Regions from separate parts of the Bradyrhizobium sp. CIR18 genome, predicted to be linked through region 3. Evidence: predicted binding sites of a transcription regulator. Region 3 holds the regulator's gene; each other region holds the start of a gene.
What was found. Region 3 encodes HrcA, which represses chaperone genes, less so after heat shock. Its sites were predicted from a motif close to GTTAGCACTCNCNNNNNGNGAGTGCTAAC; they were not measured.
Positions count from the first base shown of each region.

Region 1 (5,065 bases), on a different contig from region 3:
GGGTCAAGCGTTGGCGCGAGACGCTGCCGAGCGGCGCGTCCTATGTCACCAACGACTGCCTCGACAACGCTTTCCTCGACAACACCAACGTCTTCACGGTGCCGCCGGGCCATTTCTTCGTGCTCGGCGACAACCGCGACAACTCCACCGACAGCCGCATGATGTCGGCGTTCGGTTTCGTGCCGATGGACAATCTCGTCGGCAAGGTGACGCGGATCTTCTGGTCGCTCGACGAAGATGGCGAGCCGCGCATGGAGCGGTTGGGGAAGGTGGAGTGAGGCTCGGAATGACGGAGGTTCGTAGCCCGGATGGAGCGCAAGCGTAATCCGGGAAGGCCGCCTGCGTCGCACGAGATGTCCCGGATTGCGCTTCGCTCCATCCGGGCTACGAGCCGCCGTTCCGCGAGAACGTCCGTCCCAAACAAAAACCCCGGCATCGCTGCCGGGGTTTCGTAGTTCTTGAGGTGGTTGGACCTTAGAAGTCCATGCCGCCCATGCCGCCGCCCGGGGGCATCGCGGGGCCGGCGCCGCCCTTCTTGGGCAGCTCGGCGACCATGGCTTCCGTGGTGATCAGCAGGGCCGCAACCGAGGCAGCGTTCTGGATCGCGGTACGGACCACCTTGGTCGGGTCGATGATGCCCTTCTTGACGAGGTCGGCATATTCGCCGGTCTGGGAGTCGAAGCCGTAATTGTAGGCCTTGTTCTCCAGGATCTTGCCGACGATCACCGAGCCGTCTTCACCGGCGTTGATCGCGATCTGGCGGGCGGGAGCCGACAGCGCCTTGCGCACGATCTCGACGCCGGTCTTCTGGTCGTCGTTCTTGGTGCGCAGGCCCTTGAGCTGCTCGGAGGCACGGAGCAGGGCGACGCCGCCGCCCGGAACGATGCCTTCTTCCACGGCCGCACGGGTCGCATGCATCGCGTCATCAACGCGATCCTTGCGCTCCTTCACCTCGACCTCGGTCGCGCCGCCGACGCGGATCACCGCGACGCCGCCCGCGAGCTTGGCAAGACGCTCCTGGAGCTTCTCACGGTCGTAGTCCGAGGTGGTCTCCTCGATCTGCGCCTTGATCTGGGCCACGCGCGCCTCGATGTCGGCCTTCTTGCCGGCGCCGTTGACGATCGTGGTGTTCTCCTTGTCGATCATCACCTTCTTGGCGCGACCGAGCATGTTGAGCGTGACGTTCTCGAGCTTGATGCCGAGATCTTCCGAGATCGCCTGGCCGCCGGTCAGGATCGCGATGTCCTGCAGCATGGCCTTGCGGCGATCGCCGAAGCCCGGAGCCTTGACGGCCGCGACCTTCAGGCCGCCGCGCAGGCGGTTCACGACCAGGGTCGCGAGGGCTTCGCCTTCGACGTCCTCGGCGACGATGACCAGCGGCTTGCCGGTCTGCACCACGGCCTCGAGCAGCGGCAGCAGCTCGTTCAGCGAGGAGAGCTTCTTCTCGTTGATGAGGATGTAGGCGTCGTCCATCTCAACGCGCATCTTGTCGGCGTTGGTGACGAAGTAGGGCGAGATGTAGCCGCGGTCGAACTGCATGCCCTCGACGACGTCGAGTTCGGTCTCGAGCGACTTGGCTTCCTCGACGGTGATGACACCCTCGTTGCCGACCTTCTTCATGGCGTCGGAGAGGAACTTGCCGATCTCCTGGTCGCCGTTCGCCGAGATGGTGCCGACCTGGGCGATCTCGTCGTTCGAGGTGACCTTCTTGGAGTTCTTCTGGAGGTCCGCAACCACGGCTTCGACCGCGAGGTCGATACCGCGCTTCAGGTCCATCGGGTTCATGCCGGCGGCGACCGACTTGGCGCCTTCCTTCACGATCGCCTGGGCCAGCACGGTGGCGGTGGTGGTGCCGTCGCCGGCCGCGTCAGCGGACTTGGAGGCGACTTCGCGCACCATCTGCGCGCCCATGTTCTCGAACTTGTCCTCGAGCTCGATCTCCTTGGCGACGGTGACGCCGTCCTTGGTGATGCGGGGTGCGCCGAACGACTTGTCGAGGACGACGTTGCGGCCCTTCGGGCCGAGCGTGACCTTCACCGCGTTGGCGAGAACGTCGACGCCGCGCAGCATCTTGTCGCGCGCTTCAACCGAGAATTTGACTTCCTTGGCTGCCATCTGGAATTTTCCTTGGATAATGTTTGACTGGAGGGAAAGAGAGGCTCTTAGGCCGCCTTCTTCTTGGAAGCGGGGACGTCGAGAACGCCCATGATGTCGCTTTCCTTCATGATCAGCAGGTCTTGGCTGTCGATCTTGACTTCAGTGCCGGACCACTTGCCGAACAGCACGCGGTCGCCGACCTTCAGGTCGATCGGGATCAGCTTGCCGGCTTCGTCGCGGCCACCGGGGCCGACGGCGACGACTTCGCCCTGCGAGGGCTTTTCCTTGGCCGTGTCGGGAATGATGATGCCGCCAGCGGTCTTCTCTTCTGCGTCGATGCGCTTGACCACGACGCGGTCGTGAAGCGGACGGAATTTCATGCAGTCCTCCTAAGCATTTGCTCAGATTGATGTTTCAAGGGATGTTAGCAGTCAATGCCCGCGAGTGCTAGCACGAGCGAAGCTGAAATAGGACAGGAATTTTGCGGGAGCAAGGGCTTCTAGCAGAAAAATCAGCACCCGGAAGCGCGGACTGCCAGAATCTCTTTTCCATCGTTAACCGAGGCCGAGCCCGTATTAGCACGGTGCCGCCTCTGCTGCTAACGCATTGAATTTCAACAGCTTGTTAAACTTTTGGGCTTGAGATGGGTTGTCAGTTTGCGTCACATTCTCTCATGTGAGCGCATCAGTACCGGGTGGCTCGTCAGGCGCACACCGACCAGGCCGCCCCTTGAATGCGCTCCTGCAAAGGAGGTTGGCATGGGCGTACGGAGTGGGGGCGTTTCCGAGGACTTCCGGAAACAGCTTTTAGGTTACGGGCTGACGACGGCGCAGATCCTCTACCGGATGCCGGATCATCCCTCGCTGCTCCAGACCTACGTCTGGCAGAACTACGACATGTTTCCGAAATTCCCGGCGCTGAAGGATTTCCTGGCCTTCTGGCAGGAAAAGCTCGACGGTCCCCTCCATTCGGTCACCGTCGCGCACTCCAAGCTGATCAAGCCGGCCGAGCTGCGCGCCGTGGATGGCGTGTTCCGGCTGCATTGAGGCGCACACCGGTCCCGTAGGGTGGGCAAAGGCGCTTAAGCGCCGTGCCCACCATCTCTCCATGATCGCGCACGGAAGGTGGGCGTGCTTCCGCCTTCGCTCTTCGAGCTACGGCGGACAAGTCGCTTTGCCTACCCTACGATATCTCCGTTGCAGCTGCGCCGGGCGAACGCGCTATTCCCGTGATCACCTGAGGGGCGATCAGGCGCCCTCGCTGCAATAGCGTCTCCACATCCAGCGATAGGCCTCGTCGACCGCTCGCCCGTATGAGACGGGGTTGCTGGCGGCTGCGGCCCGGATCTTGTCGGGCAGCTCGCGGCGCAACCTGTCGAGCTCGCTAATTTGCGAACCTCGGCTCGTTGCGATTTCGATATACGCCGCATGGCTGTCGGTGACCCAGTCCGGCAAGCCAAGTGCCGTGAGGATGGAGCCGGCAGCACGGCTGGGCAGGCTGTTGCCGAGCTTCGCCACCACCGGCACGCCCATCTGCAAGGCTTCCCATGTGCTGACGCCGCCATTCTGCGGGAACGGGTCGAGGCAGATATCGACGCGATTGAACGATGCCAGATGTTCGCTTCGCAAGGTGGCGCCGAGCAGATCGACGCGTTCGGCCGGCAATCCGCAAGCCTCGAACCGGGCCAGCAAATTTTCGCGCACCAGCTGGTCGTCCAAGGCAACATCCTTGATCAGCAGTCGCGAGCCCGGCACCCGCTCGAGAATCCTGGACCAGACCTGCGCTGCCTCGTCCGAAATCTTGCTGATGCGGTTGAAGACGCCGAAGGTGACGAAACCGTTCGAGATCGCCGGCGTTGGTGCCCGCGGAATCTCGGTCGGCAGCGACGCCAGTGTCACGAAGCACGGCAGGTCGACAATGGTCTCGGCAAACAGATGCCGAACCTCGTGAGGAATCGCGACCGGATCCGACATCAGATAATCGATCGTCGGCAGCCCGGTGCCGGTGCCGTGGCCCCAGCCGTGCACCTGGATCGGTGCCGGCTTGCGCGCGAACACGCCGAGGCGGTTACCTCTGGTATGGCCGGACAGATCGATCAGGATGTCGATGCCGTCGGCGCGGATCTCGGCAGTGAGGCGATCTTCGGTCCATTGCGAGGCGTCGCGCCATCGATCGGCGATCCCCTGAAATTCGCCGGTCGTCGCATCCACTTTCGACGAACAAGCGTAGCACACGACCTCGAACTGTGCCCGGTCATGGTGTTGGAGCACCGGCTTGAAAATCAACGCGGCCGAATGCGCGTTGAAATCCGACGAGACATAACCGAGCACCAGACGGCGATCCGGATCGCGGCTGTTGTCATGCGGTCTCGCCGCGCCTGAAGCGATTTTCGCGCCGACACGCTCCCACCACACCTGACGCGCCTGCTGATGCCGTTCAACGGTGGCGTCCCCCGCAAAATCGAGCGTGAATATCTTGTTGGAGATCGCGCTCTGCAGGTCAGGCTGGATGTCGAGGGCTCTGTCGAAACTGGCGAGGGCCTCATTGACCCGGCCAAGTCCGGCGAGGCAAAGACCCAGCACCAGGTGAGCTTGAATGGAATCTGGATCGATCGCGAGCGCCTGCTGGCAGTCGTGGGATGCGTGGGCAATTTGCTGGATCTGGAGCAGGACACTGGCCCGCGCGAGCCACCCATTCGCGTCGTCGGGTGCCAGCGCAATTGCCTGATTGCCGTCTGCCAGCGCTTCGTCAAACCGCTGAAGTTCCCGTAAAGCCGTGGCACGGTTCGCCAGCGCCGCGGCATAGTCGGGCTTGATCGACAGCGCGCGGTTCAAGCTTGCGACGGCCTCGTCATAATTGCGCTGACGGCACAGCGCCCAACCCCGGCCGTTGTGGGCTTCAGCAAGGCTTGCGTTGAGTGCGATCGCCTTGTCGTAGCTGTGGAGCGCCTCCTCGTGAAGGTCGAGGG
Region 1 covers NZ_JACIHF010000001.1:1,402,970-1,408,034, reverse strand. The annotation lists gene lepB (signal peptidase I) at 1-278, shown strand, start outside; gene groL (chaperonin GroEL) at 475-2,115, opposite strand; gene GGD65_RS06925 (co-chaperone GroES) at 2,163-2,477, opposite strand; gene GGD65_RS06920 (usg protein) at 2,856-3,143, shown strand; gene GGD65_RS06915 (tetratricopeptide repeat protein) at 3,345-5,065, opposite strand, start outside.
Region 1: a site for HrcA is predicted at 2,521-2,549, ahead of GGD65_RS06925 (co-chaperone GroES). Genes of this name have one in related genera too.

Region 2 (5,065 bases), on a different contig from region 3:
CTGAACGTACGCTTCTGGCCATTCGCGATATTTGCTGCTGTTGCCGTGATCGGCATATCTACACCGGCTTTTCAACTTCCGTATGAAGTTGGGGCTTGGGCTAAGCGCACCGGAAAACAAGGGGACATAATAGGGCGTGAAAGAAAAACCCCGGCATTGGTGCCGGGGTTCTGTAATTCTCGTTTCTTCGCGGCTGGATCAGAAGTCCATGCCTCCCATGCCGCCGCCAGGAGGCATGGCCGGGCCGGCTGCGGCCTTCTTCGGCAGCTCGGCGACCATCGCTTCCGTCGTGATCAGCAGCGCCGCCACGGAGGAGGCATTCTGGATAGCGGTGCGCACGACCTTGGTCGGGTCAATGATGCCCTTGGAGACGAGGTTGCCGTACTCGCCGGTCTGCGAGTCGAAGCCGTAGGCGTACTGATCCTTCTCGAGGATCTTGCCGACGATGACCGAACCGTCTTCGCCGGCGTTGATCGCGATCTGGCGGGCCGGCCAGGACAGTGCCTTGCGCACGATCTCGACGCCGGTCTTCTGGTCGTCGTTCTTGGTGCGCAGGCCCTTGAGCTGCTCGGAGGCACGGAGCAGGGCGACGCCGCCGCCGGGGACGATGCCTTCTTCCACAGCCGCGCGGGTCGCATGCATCGCGTCATCAACGCGATCCTTGCGCTCCTTCACCTCAACCTCGGTCGCGCCGCCGACGCGGATCACCGCGACGCCGCCCGCGAGCTTGGCAAGACGCTCCTGGAGCTTCTCACGGTCGTAGTCCGAGGTGGTCTCCTCGATCTGCGCCTTGATCTGGGCCACGCGCGCCTCGATGTCGGCCTTCTTGCCGGCGCCGTTGACGATCGTGGTGTTCTCCTTGTCGATCATTACCTTCTTGGCGCGACCGAGCATGTTGAGCGTGACGTTCTCGAGCTTGATGCCGAGATCTTCCGAGATCGCCTGGCCGCCGGTCAGGATCGCGATGTCCTGCAGCATGGCCTTGCGGCGATCACCGAAGCCCGGAGCCTTGACGGCCGCGACCTTCAGGCCGCCGCGCAAGCGGTTCACGACCAGGGTCGCGAGGGCTTCGCCTTCGACGTCCTCGGCGACGATCACCAGCGGCTTGCCACTCTGCACCACGGCCTCGAGCAGCGGCAGCAGCTCGTTCAGCGAGGAGAGCTTCTTCTCGTTGATGAGGATGTAGGCGTCGTCCATCTCAACGCGCATCTTGTCGGCGTTGGTGACGAAGTAGGGCGAGATGTAGCCGCGGTCGAACTGCATGCCCTCGACGACGTCGAGCTCGGTCTCGAGCGACTTGGCTTCCTCGACCGTGATCACGCCCTCGTTGCCGACCTTCTTCATGGCGTCGGAGAGGAACTTGCCGATCTCGGCATCGCCGTTGGCGGAAATGGTGCCGACTTGGGCGATCTCCTCGTTCGAGGTGACCTTCTTGGAGTTCTTCTGGAGATCCGCAACGACGGCTTCGACCGCGAGGTCGATACCGCGCTTCAGGTCCATCGGGTTCATGCCGGCGGCGACCGACTTGGCGCCTTCGCGCACGATGGCAGCGGCGAGCACGGTCGCGGTGGTGGTGCCGTCGCCGGCCGCGTCAGCGGACTTGGAGGCCACTTCGCGCACCATCTGCGCGCCCATGTTCTCGAACTTGTCGTCGAGCTCGATCTCCTTGGCGACGGTGACGCCGTCCTTGGTGATGCGCGGCGCGCCGAACGACTTCTCGAGCACCACGTTGCGGCCCTTCGGGCCGAGCGTGACCTTCACGGCGTTGGCGAGGATATCGACGCCGCGCAGCATGCGGTCGCGGGCGTCGACGCCGAATTTCACTTCTTTGGCTGACATATTGGTTTCCCTGAGTTGTCTTGGTCTCATCTCCCCCTTGACGAGGCGCCCGGCAGGCGCTCCTCAGGGGTGAGCGGTGCGAGCGGTTGGTTAGGCGGCCTTCTTCTTCGAAGCGGGAGCTTCGAGCACGCCCATGATGTCGCTTTCCTTCATGATCAGCAGGTCGACGTTGTCGATCTTGACCTCAGTGCCCGACCACTTGCCGAACAGGACACGGTCGCCGACCTGGACGTCGATCGGGGTCAGTTTGCCGCTCTCGTCGCGGCCACCGGGGCCAACGGCGATGACTTCGCCCTGCGAGGGCTTTTCCTTGGCACTATCCGGAATGATGATGCCGCCAGCGGTCTTCTCTTCTGCGTCGATGCGCTTGACCACGACGCGGTCGTGAAGCGGACGGAATTTCATGCAGCCCTCCTAAGCATTTGCACGAGTTAGAGATTTTGGAATGTTAGCAATCGATGCCCGTGAGTGCTAGTCACGGGCTGAGCTGACATAGGATAGGATTTTTGCGGGAGCAAGGGACTCTGGCAGAAAAATAGGCGCTCAGGACGGTCGCCTGCCATCAGTCTCAGTGGTTAACCGGAGACGTACTGGGCTGGGGTTAGCTGGTCGCTGGTATACCTGTCGCACGCCCAATCAAACCGGCGAGCCGCCAGCGCTCGCCCAAAACGTAGTGGCGACGGTCCGCTTACCAATGCGAATATACTCCTAGCCCCCGCGACGGGCGTCGAGCCCAGCTTCGAGTAAGTAAGAAGCTGGCCAACGCCCAACCTGCGCGTGAGTTGGCGAGATTGCTCGACAAGCAGCGGCGGACGCAGGACGCCGGAGATGAGCAGACTGTGCGGGCGGCACGGCGGAAGATCTATATAATCGCGCGCGACCACCAGCCCGCTCCTAGGTCGAAGAATAGCCTTGCACCGTGCATGCCGACTGAGTAGCTGCACTGTGAATGAAGCCCATGTTTAGATCGATCACCGCGTGATAGGAGCTGTGAGGCACGACTTCGTAGATGATGTGCGTGTTGCTATCGATATACGTTCCGCTGTTGCCGGAATGTTTACACGTTACGACGACGTCCTTAACATCAGCAGTGCTGTTGTTTCGAATGACAAAGGACGCCTTCATGATCGTCGCTCACAACTGCTTTGAGCTGACGGTCTTTCGATTGATAGCAGGTGGCGGCGATGTCACCGTTAGTCGGTCAACGTCCGAGCCGACCGTATGGAAGGCGCTCGACGCCACGATTCGTAAATTCCGCAGCGGGATCTCTCCTGAGCAACCGTGACCGCGGCGAGCCCCAACATCACGTCGCGGGTGAATCCGAAATGGAGACGATAGAGCCACCAGATTGCGCAGCACCGGTCGAGATCGTACATGGCGAGCGCGCGCCTTATTGCTACGACCATCCGCGGCATCGGCTTCATTCCTCGTATCATCTGGAAACCTCGACGACTCGGGGCTAGCGTTCTCCCTCTCGTGTTTTGATAGGCGATGGTTCGCTGTGCGCGTGCATCCGCAATGGACTGGTAGCTAAGCTTGATGTTCGTCATGCGCTCTTTTCCGCGTTTCGAAGCTGGCTGCACACGCCTATGTGCGTGCGATCTACCGTGACCCTACGGTGGAGGTGCTGCTTGCAAAACGCCCAGATCTGGTAGGGCCAATTGACAGGACTCCCATCCGATAAATACGCTCGCGCAATCCCACTGCTGGTTTGGCGGCCAAACCCCGTCTGAGCGCGCTGGCAAGTCTCCGCCTCGCTGAACAACACCTCGGACAGTCGGCCCGCCGCAGCACACCATCGTGCAGCGCTTGTTGCGATCGATCAGACGCAAAGCAGCCGAGACGGTCATCCCGCGCACGGCTAAAGGTGCGACGCTGGCCGCCTGCAATGGGCATTCCGCGACGTACTCCAGTCCTCCGATCCTGCGTGCTATGGTGCAACCTCCGACTAGCCGAGAGCCGGAGCTACATCGGTCAAGCGAAAGTAACATCCTCAGATGAGGCAATACGGGGTGATATTGCAGCCCGGATGCCGGGTCCGGCACCACCCAGACGAAATGGCCAGGATGACCGTGCATCTCGTGGGCCGCCAGCGGGTCCGATGATGCGTACCCACTGGCGGCGCGAGCAATCCACTGGAGTCGTCTATCCAGGTAAGGAGACCCGAAGTGACCGCAGGGCTCCAGTCCCGCGCGATCGCTTCACCGTCGGGTTGCGTCTCATACCCGCGTAAGCTTGACGAACCCTCCTTCGGCTAATTCGGCTTTGTAGGCCCGTCCGTTAAGCTGGATTGTTCTGGAGCTATTTGCGGTCGGCATGAAACCTTCTTCGCGCAGCTTGTCCATCAGGGCAGGTGTGGCCCATTGCTGTGGTAGCGGCGTTCCGAAGCGCCGGTGCTCCGTGAAGAATGCTCCGAAGTCCGGTACCCCTGCCCGGCCGACGCCAACCACTTGGTCCTCCGCAGGGTTATGAACAAGAAGAACGCGATTGGACCCATCCAAACCGGCCGTGTAGCGGTGACCTCGAATTTCATAGGTCATCGCCGGCTGGTCCGAGTCAGGCAAGAGACCCTGGTGGAACAGCCTCTCGACCATGAAGTCAGGCGCGATCTGCGAACCGTGTGAGAATCTCTGGGGAGCGGCGAATGAAACATCTACCGCTTCGTCAGGTGCGGCAGATGATGATGGTCCCGCTTCATTCATGATTTGACTGAACAAATCATGATCCTCTTGTGTCCAGACGTGCGCCGTTGGTGATTCTGGTGAACGGGCATTGTCGATCGGGTTCGGATCCAAAAAGCTCTCCTTTCTATGAGAACAAAGGCCTCTTGAAGATCTCCCTAGGGAGTGACGAATTCAGACATGGGCGGCTTCGTCATCGAGAGGCCAAGTTTGAGAGTTAAAGAGGCTGGCTTTCGAGAAGCTGACAAAGGTCGAAGAAGGGAGACAAACCCGCGGCCGCATCTGCCACGTCTGATGCGATCATCTCCGAGCCAAATATCTTTCCGCCTGACCTCCCAGTCGGCGTGCAGGTCTGCGTCGTGCATCGCATTCACCCGGCAGTAAAGCTGGTTAGGAGGTCCAGGCGATGCGGATCGTGGCCAGATCCAGCCTTGCATCGAGCGTGTTCGATCTCTGCTCGCGACCAGTCGTTCTGGCTTACACTTCGAGCCTATGCTGGGGCCGCAAGCCGTAGCCGCGCCAGCGCGAGAACAGACGAGAGCGCG
Region 2 covers NZ_JACIHF010000005.1:369,031-374,095, reverse strand. The annotation lists gene groL (chaperonin GroEL) at 199-1,839, opposite strand; gene GGD65_RS19760 (co-chaperone GroES) at 1,930-2,244, opposite strand; gene GGD65_RS19755 (hypothetical protein) at 2,963-3,124, shown strand; gene GGD65_RS19750 (hypothetical protein) at 4,059-4,634, opposite strand.
Region 2: a site for HrcA is predicted at 2,287-2,315, ahead of GGD65_RS19760 (co-chaperone GroES). Genes of this name have one in related genera too.

Region 3 (5,065 bases):
CGCGCAGCAGCGCGATGCGCTTGGGATCGAGCGGGCGACCGGAGAGGGCTTTGTAGCGCTCGGGGTCGATGCCTTCGGCGAGACGCAATCCCATCAGCAGGAATTCGTCGGCGCGCTCTTCGCTGTTGAGGAGATCGTCGGTGACGACACCATGGCCGTTGGTCTCGACCCGCATCAGCCAGGCCTCGGGACGCTTCTCGGTGGCGGTCGCATGCCTGACGCCGTCGATGTCGAGCCGGCCATGCGCGCCGGGGCCGATGCCGGCATATTCCTCACCGCGCCAGTAGACCAGATTGTGCCGGCACTCGGCGCCGCGCCGCGCGTGATTGGAGATCTCGTAGGCGGGCAGGCCGAGCTTGTCGCAGGTCTCCTGCGTGACGTCGTAGAGCGCGCGCGAGACCGCTTCGTCCGGCGTCTTCAATTTGCCGGCCTGGTGCAGGCCGAAGAACGGCGTGCCCTCCTCGATCGTCAATTGATAGAGCGACAGATGCTCGGCCGCTTCGTCGATGGCGAGACGCAGTTCATCGGCCCACATCGCCGGCGTCTGGTCGGGACGGGCGTAGATCAGATCGAACGAATAGCGATCGAACGAGCGGCGTGCGATCGCGACCGCATCGAGCGCCTCGCGCGCGCTGTGCAGGCGGCCCAGCGCTTTCAGCGAGGCATCATCGAGCGCTTGTACGCCGAGCGAAACGCGGTTGACGCCGGCGGTGCGATAGCCGGCAAAGCGGGTAGCTTCGACGCTGGTCGGATTCGCCTCCAGCGTCACCTCGACATCGCCGGCGACGGTCCAGTGCTTGCCGATCGCGTCGAGCACCGCGCCGACGGTTGCGGGCTGCATCAGCGAGGGCGTGCCGCCGCCGAGAAAGATCGAGGTGACTTCACGGCCGGGCGAGCGCTCGGCGGTGGCCGCGATCTCCTGCGCGAAGGCGGATGCGAAGCGCGCCTCGTCGATCGCGGCGTGACGGACATGGCTGTTGAAGTCGCAATAGGGACACTTCGACAGGCAGAACGGCCAGTGCACGTAGACGCCGAAGGCTGCGGATTCTTGTTTTGACGCGTTTTCCTGGCGCGAACCGGTATCCACTTCGCTCGAAAACGCTCTATCGCGGCTCAAGGCAGATCTCCGCCAGTTTCACGAAGGCGCGGGCGCGATGCGACAGGCCGAGGCCAAGCGGCGGCAGGCCGTGCTTCTCGATGCTCTCCATCTCGCCGAAGGTGCGATCATATCCGTCAGGCAGGAACATCGGATCGTAACCAAAACCGGCGGTGCCGCGCGGCGGCCAGACCAGCGTGCCGTCGACGCGCGCCTCGACCTCATCGAGATGATCGTCGGGCCAGGCGACGCAGAGCGCGGAGACGAAATGCGCCTTGCGCTTCTCCGGGGTCGTCGCGCCACGCTCCTGCAGCAGGCGTTCGATCTGTGCCATCGCCGCGTTGAAGTCTTTGCCTGGGCCGGCCCAGCGCGCGCTGTAGATACCGGGCGCACCATCCAGTGCGTCGACCACGATGCCGGAATCGTCGGCGAAGGCGGGAAGCCTGGTCGCCTGCGCCGCCGCGATCGCCTTGATCGCGGCATTGCTGCGGAAATCGTTGCCGGTCTCGTCCGGTTCGGCGAGGCCGAGCTCACCGGCCGACACCGCCTCGATGCCGTACGGCGCGAGCAGCTCCTTCATCTCGGCCAGCTTGCCGGGATTATGGGTGGCGATGACGAGCTTTCCGGTGATTCGGCGGTGCATGGGCCTATTGACTACGCCACAGCCAGTTTCTGCAAGTCCACGAGACGCGCGATGCCTTTTTGCGCCAGGGCGATCAGCTTCAGGAACTCGTCCTGCGTAAAAGGCTCGCGTTCCGCGGTGCCCTGCACCTCGATGATGCGGCCATCGCCGGTCATGACGAAATTGGCGTCGGTCTGGGCTTCCGAATCCTCGGCATAGTCGAGATCGAGCACCGGCGTGCCGTTGTAGATGCCGCAGGAGATCGCGGCGACGTTGTCGCGCATCACGTTGGCCTTGATCATGTTGCGCGCCTTCATCCAGTTGATGCAATCGGCGAGCGCGACCCAGGCACCGGTGATCGAGGCCGTGCGCGTGCCGCCGTCGGCCTGGAGCACGTCGCAATCGACCGTGATCTGGCGCTCGCCGAGCGCTTCGAGATCGACGATGGTGCGAAGCGAGCGGCCGATCAGGCGCTGGATCTCGACGGTGCGGCCGCTCTGCTTGCCGGCGGAAGCCTCGCGGCGGGTGCGCTCGGAGGTCGCGCGCGGCAGCATGCCGTATTCAGCGGTGACCCAGCCGCGGCCCTGGCCCTTCAGCCACGGCGGCAGACGATCTTCCAGCGTGGCGGTGACCAGCACATGGGTGTCGCCGAACTTCACCAGGCAGGAGCCTTCCGCATATTTGACCACGCCGCGCTCCAGCGTCACGGGGCGCAATTCGTCGGGCGCACGGCGGCTTGGCCGCATGGGAAATCCTCCAAAACTCGTCGGTATAGGGCTGTTCGCGGTGCTTGTAGGTGGGGTGAGGGTATGCGGCAAGGGGAAAGGACAAGGCTTTTTCACCCCCGGTTTTCCACCCTGCAAACGCGACGCTTGTCAGAACCCTCCTGGATGGACAAATTATGAGCATCTGAGAGGAGTTACCGTCTGTGGCCCATCACGATCCGATCCATCTGATCGCGCCGCGCGCAGGCCTCGCCCAGCTCAACGAGCGTTCTCGCGACATCTTTCGTCAAATTGTCGAAAGTTATCTCGCGACCGGCGAGCCGGTGGGCTCGCGCAATATCTCGCGCCTCATCGCCATGCCGCTATCGCCGGCCTCGGTCCGCAACGTCATGGCCGATCTGGAACAGCTCGGTCTGATCTACGCCCCGCACACCTCCGCCGGCCGGCTGCCGACGGAACTCGGGCTGCGTTTCTTTGTCGATGCCCTGATGCAGGTCGGCGACCTCAACGAGGCCGAGCGTCAATCGATCCAGAGCCAACTCACCTCCGTCGGCCAGCCCCAATCGGTCGAGGCAGCGCTGGACCAGGCGCTGACGCGGCTGTCCGGCCTCACGCGGGCCGCCGCGGTGGTGCTGACGCCGAAATCCAATGCGCGGCTGAAGCATATCGAATTCGTCCGGCTGGAACCCGAGAGGGCGCTGGTGATCCTGGTCGGTGAGGACGGCCAGGTTGAAAACCGCGTGCTGTCGCTACCCCCCGGAGTTCCCTCCTCGGCAATCACCGAGGCCGGCAATTTCCTCAATGCGCGCATCCGTGGCCGCACCCTGGCCGAGGCGCGGCTCGAGCTCGAGACGGCACTTGGACAGGCCCGCGCCGAGCTCGATCAGCTTGCACAGAAGGTGATTTCCGCCGGCATCGCCAGCTGGTCCGGCGGCGAGAACGAGGATCGCCAGCTCATCGTCCGCGGCCACGCCAATCTGCTCGAAGACCTGCACGCGCTAGAGGATCTGGAACGAGTGCGCCTGCTGTTCGACGATCTCGAGACCAAGCGCGGCGTGATCGACCTGCTGGGGCGCGCCGAGACCGCCGAGGGCGTGCGCATCTTCATCGGCAGCGAGAACAAGCTGTTTTCGCTCTCGGGGTCCTCCACCATCATCTCGCCGTATCGGGATGCCGCCGGCCATATCGTCGGCGTTCTGGGCGTGATCGGGCCGACACGGCTGAATTATGCCCGTGTGATCCCGACCGTGGACTACGCCGCCCGTATCGTCAGCCGCCTTTTGGGAGGCTGACCGGCGTTTCCGCCGATCACGGGCGCTTGATTTTCGGCGCTTTAGGCACGATATCCGGGCCAACAATCCCTGGAAACGAGTTCGAGATTAGAGCCGATGACCGAGCAAGACCGGCAACCCGAAGACACGACTGCAGCGACCGGCGAGCCCGTGGTGTCAAAACCCTACATCATGCCCGACGATCCCGAGCCCGGCTCGGTCGAGCTGTTGCAGAAGGAAGCCGCCGAGGCGCGCGACCGCATGTTGCGGACGCTGGCCGAGATGGAGAATCTGCGCAAGCGGACCACCAAGGAGGTCGCCGACGCCCGGCTCTACGGCATCACCGGCTTTGCCCGCGACGTGCTCGACATCGCCGACAATCTCCAGCGCGCGCTCGATGCCGTTCCGGCCGAGGCCCGTGCCGCAGCCGATCCCGGCCTGATCGCGCTGATCGAGGGCGTCGAGCTCACCGAGCGTTCGCTGCTCAACGCGCTGGAAAAGCACGGCGTCAAGAAGCTCGATCCGCAGGGCCAGAAGTTCGACCCGAACTTCCACCAGGCGATGTACGAAGTGCCCGATGCGTCGGTGCCGTCGGGCACCGTGGTGCAGATCATGCAGGCCGGCTACACCATCGGCGAGCGCGTGCTGCGCCCGGCTCTGGTCGGTGTCGCCAAGGGCGGCGCGAAGGCGGCGGCCGCGGCGAACAACAACGAGTCGAGCGGCGCGGCGAATTGAGTTTCAGACCCTCATGGTGAGGAGCCGCGCGTTTGCGCGGCGTCTCGAACCATGAAGGCCAAGATGTAACGGCGGGGCCTTCATCCTTCGAGACGCGCGCGAAGAAGCGCGCTCCTCAGGATGAGGGTCTGACAGTGTCGCGCGAGTCCTACGCGCTCACCGCGATATCCGCGGACTGAATCCGCTTCACGCCGGCCTTGGCCATATCGGCCCAGGCTTTTGCCAGCGAGCCCTGATTGTCGATGCCGCGGCAGGCGTCTTCCACCACATAGACCTCGAAGCCAGCCTTGCGCGCGTCGAGCGCGGTCCAGGCGACGCAGAAATCCGTCGCGAGCCCTGCGACGAAGACGCGCTTGATCTTGCGTCCCCTCAGATAGCCGGCAAGTCCGGTCGAGGTCTTGCCGTCGGCTTCGAGGAAGGCCGAATAGCTGTCGACGTCCTTGTGAAAGCCCTTGCGGATGATCAGCTCGGCGTGCGGGATCGCAAGGTCCTTCGACAGCGAAGCGCCGTCGGTGCCCTGCACGCAATGGTCGGGCCACAGCACCTGCTTGCCGTAGGGAAGGTCGACGGTCTCGAACGGCTTCTTGCCGGAATGCACCGACGCAAACGAGATGTG
Region 3 covers NZ_JACIHF010000006.1:293,615-298,679, forward strand. The annotation lists gene hemW (radical SAM family heme chaperone HemW) at 1-1,087, opposite strand, end outside; gene rdgB (RdgB/HAM1 family non-canonical purine NTP pyrophosphatase) at 1,104-1,739, opposite strand; gene rph (ribonuclease PH) at 1,751-2,464, opposite strand; gene hrcA (heat-inducible transcriptional repressor HrcA) at 2,647-3,735, shown strand; gene grpE (nucleotide exchange factor GrpE) at 3,832-4,449, shown strand; gene pncA (bifunctional nicotinamidase/pyrazinamidase) at 4,598-5,065, opposite strand, start outside.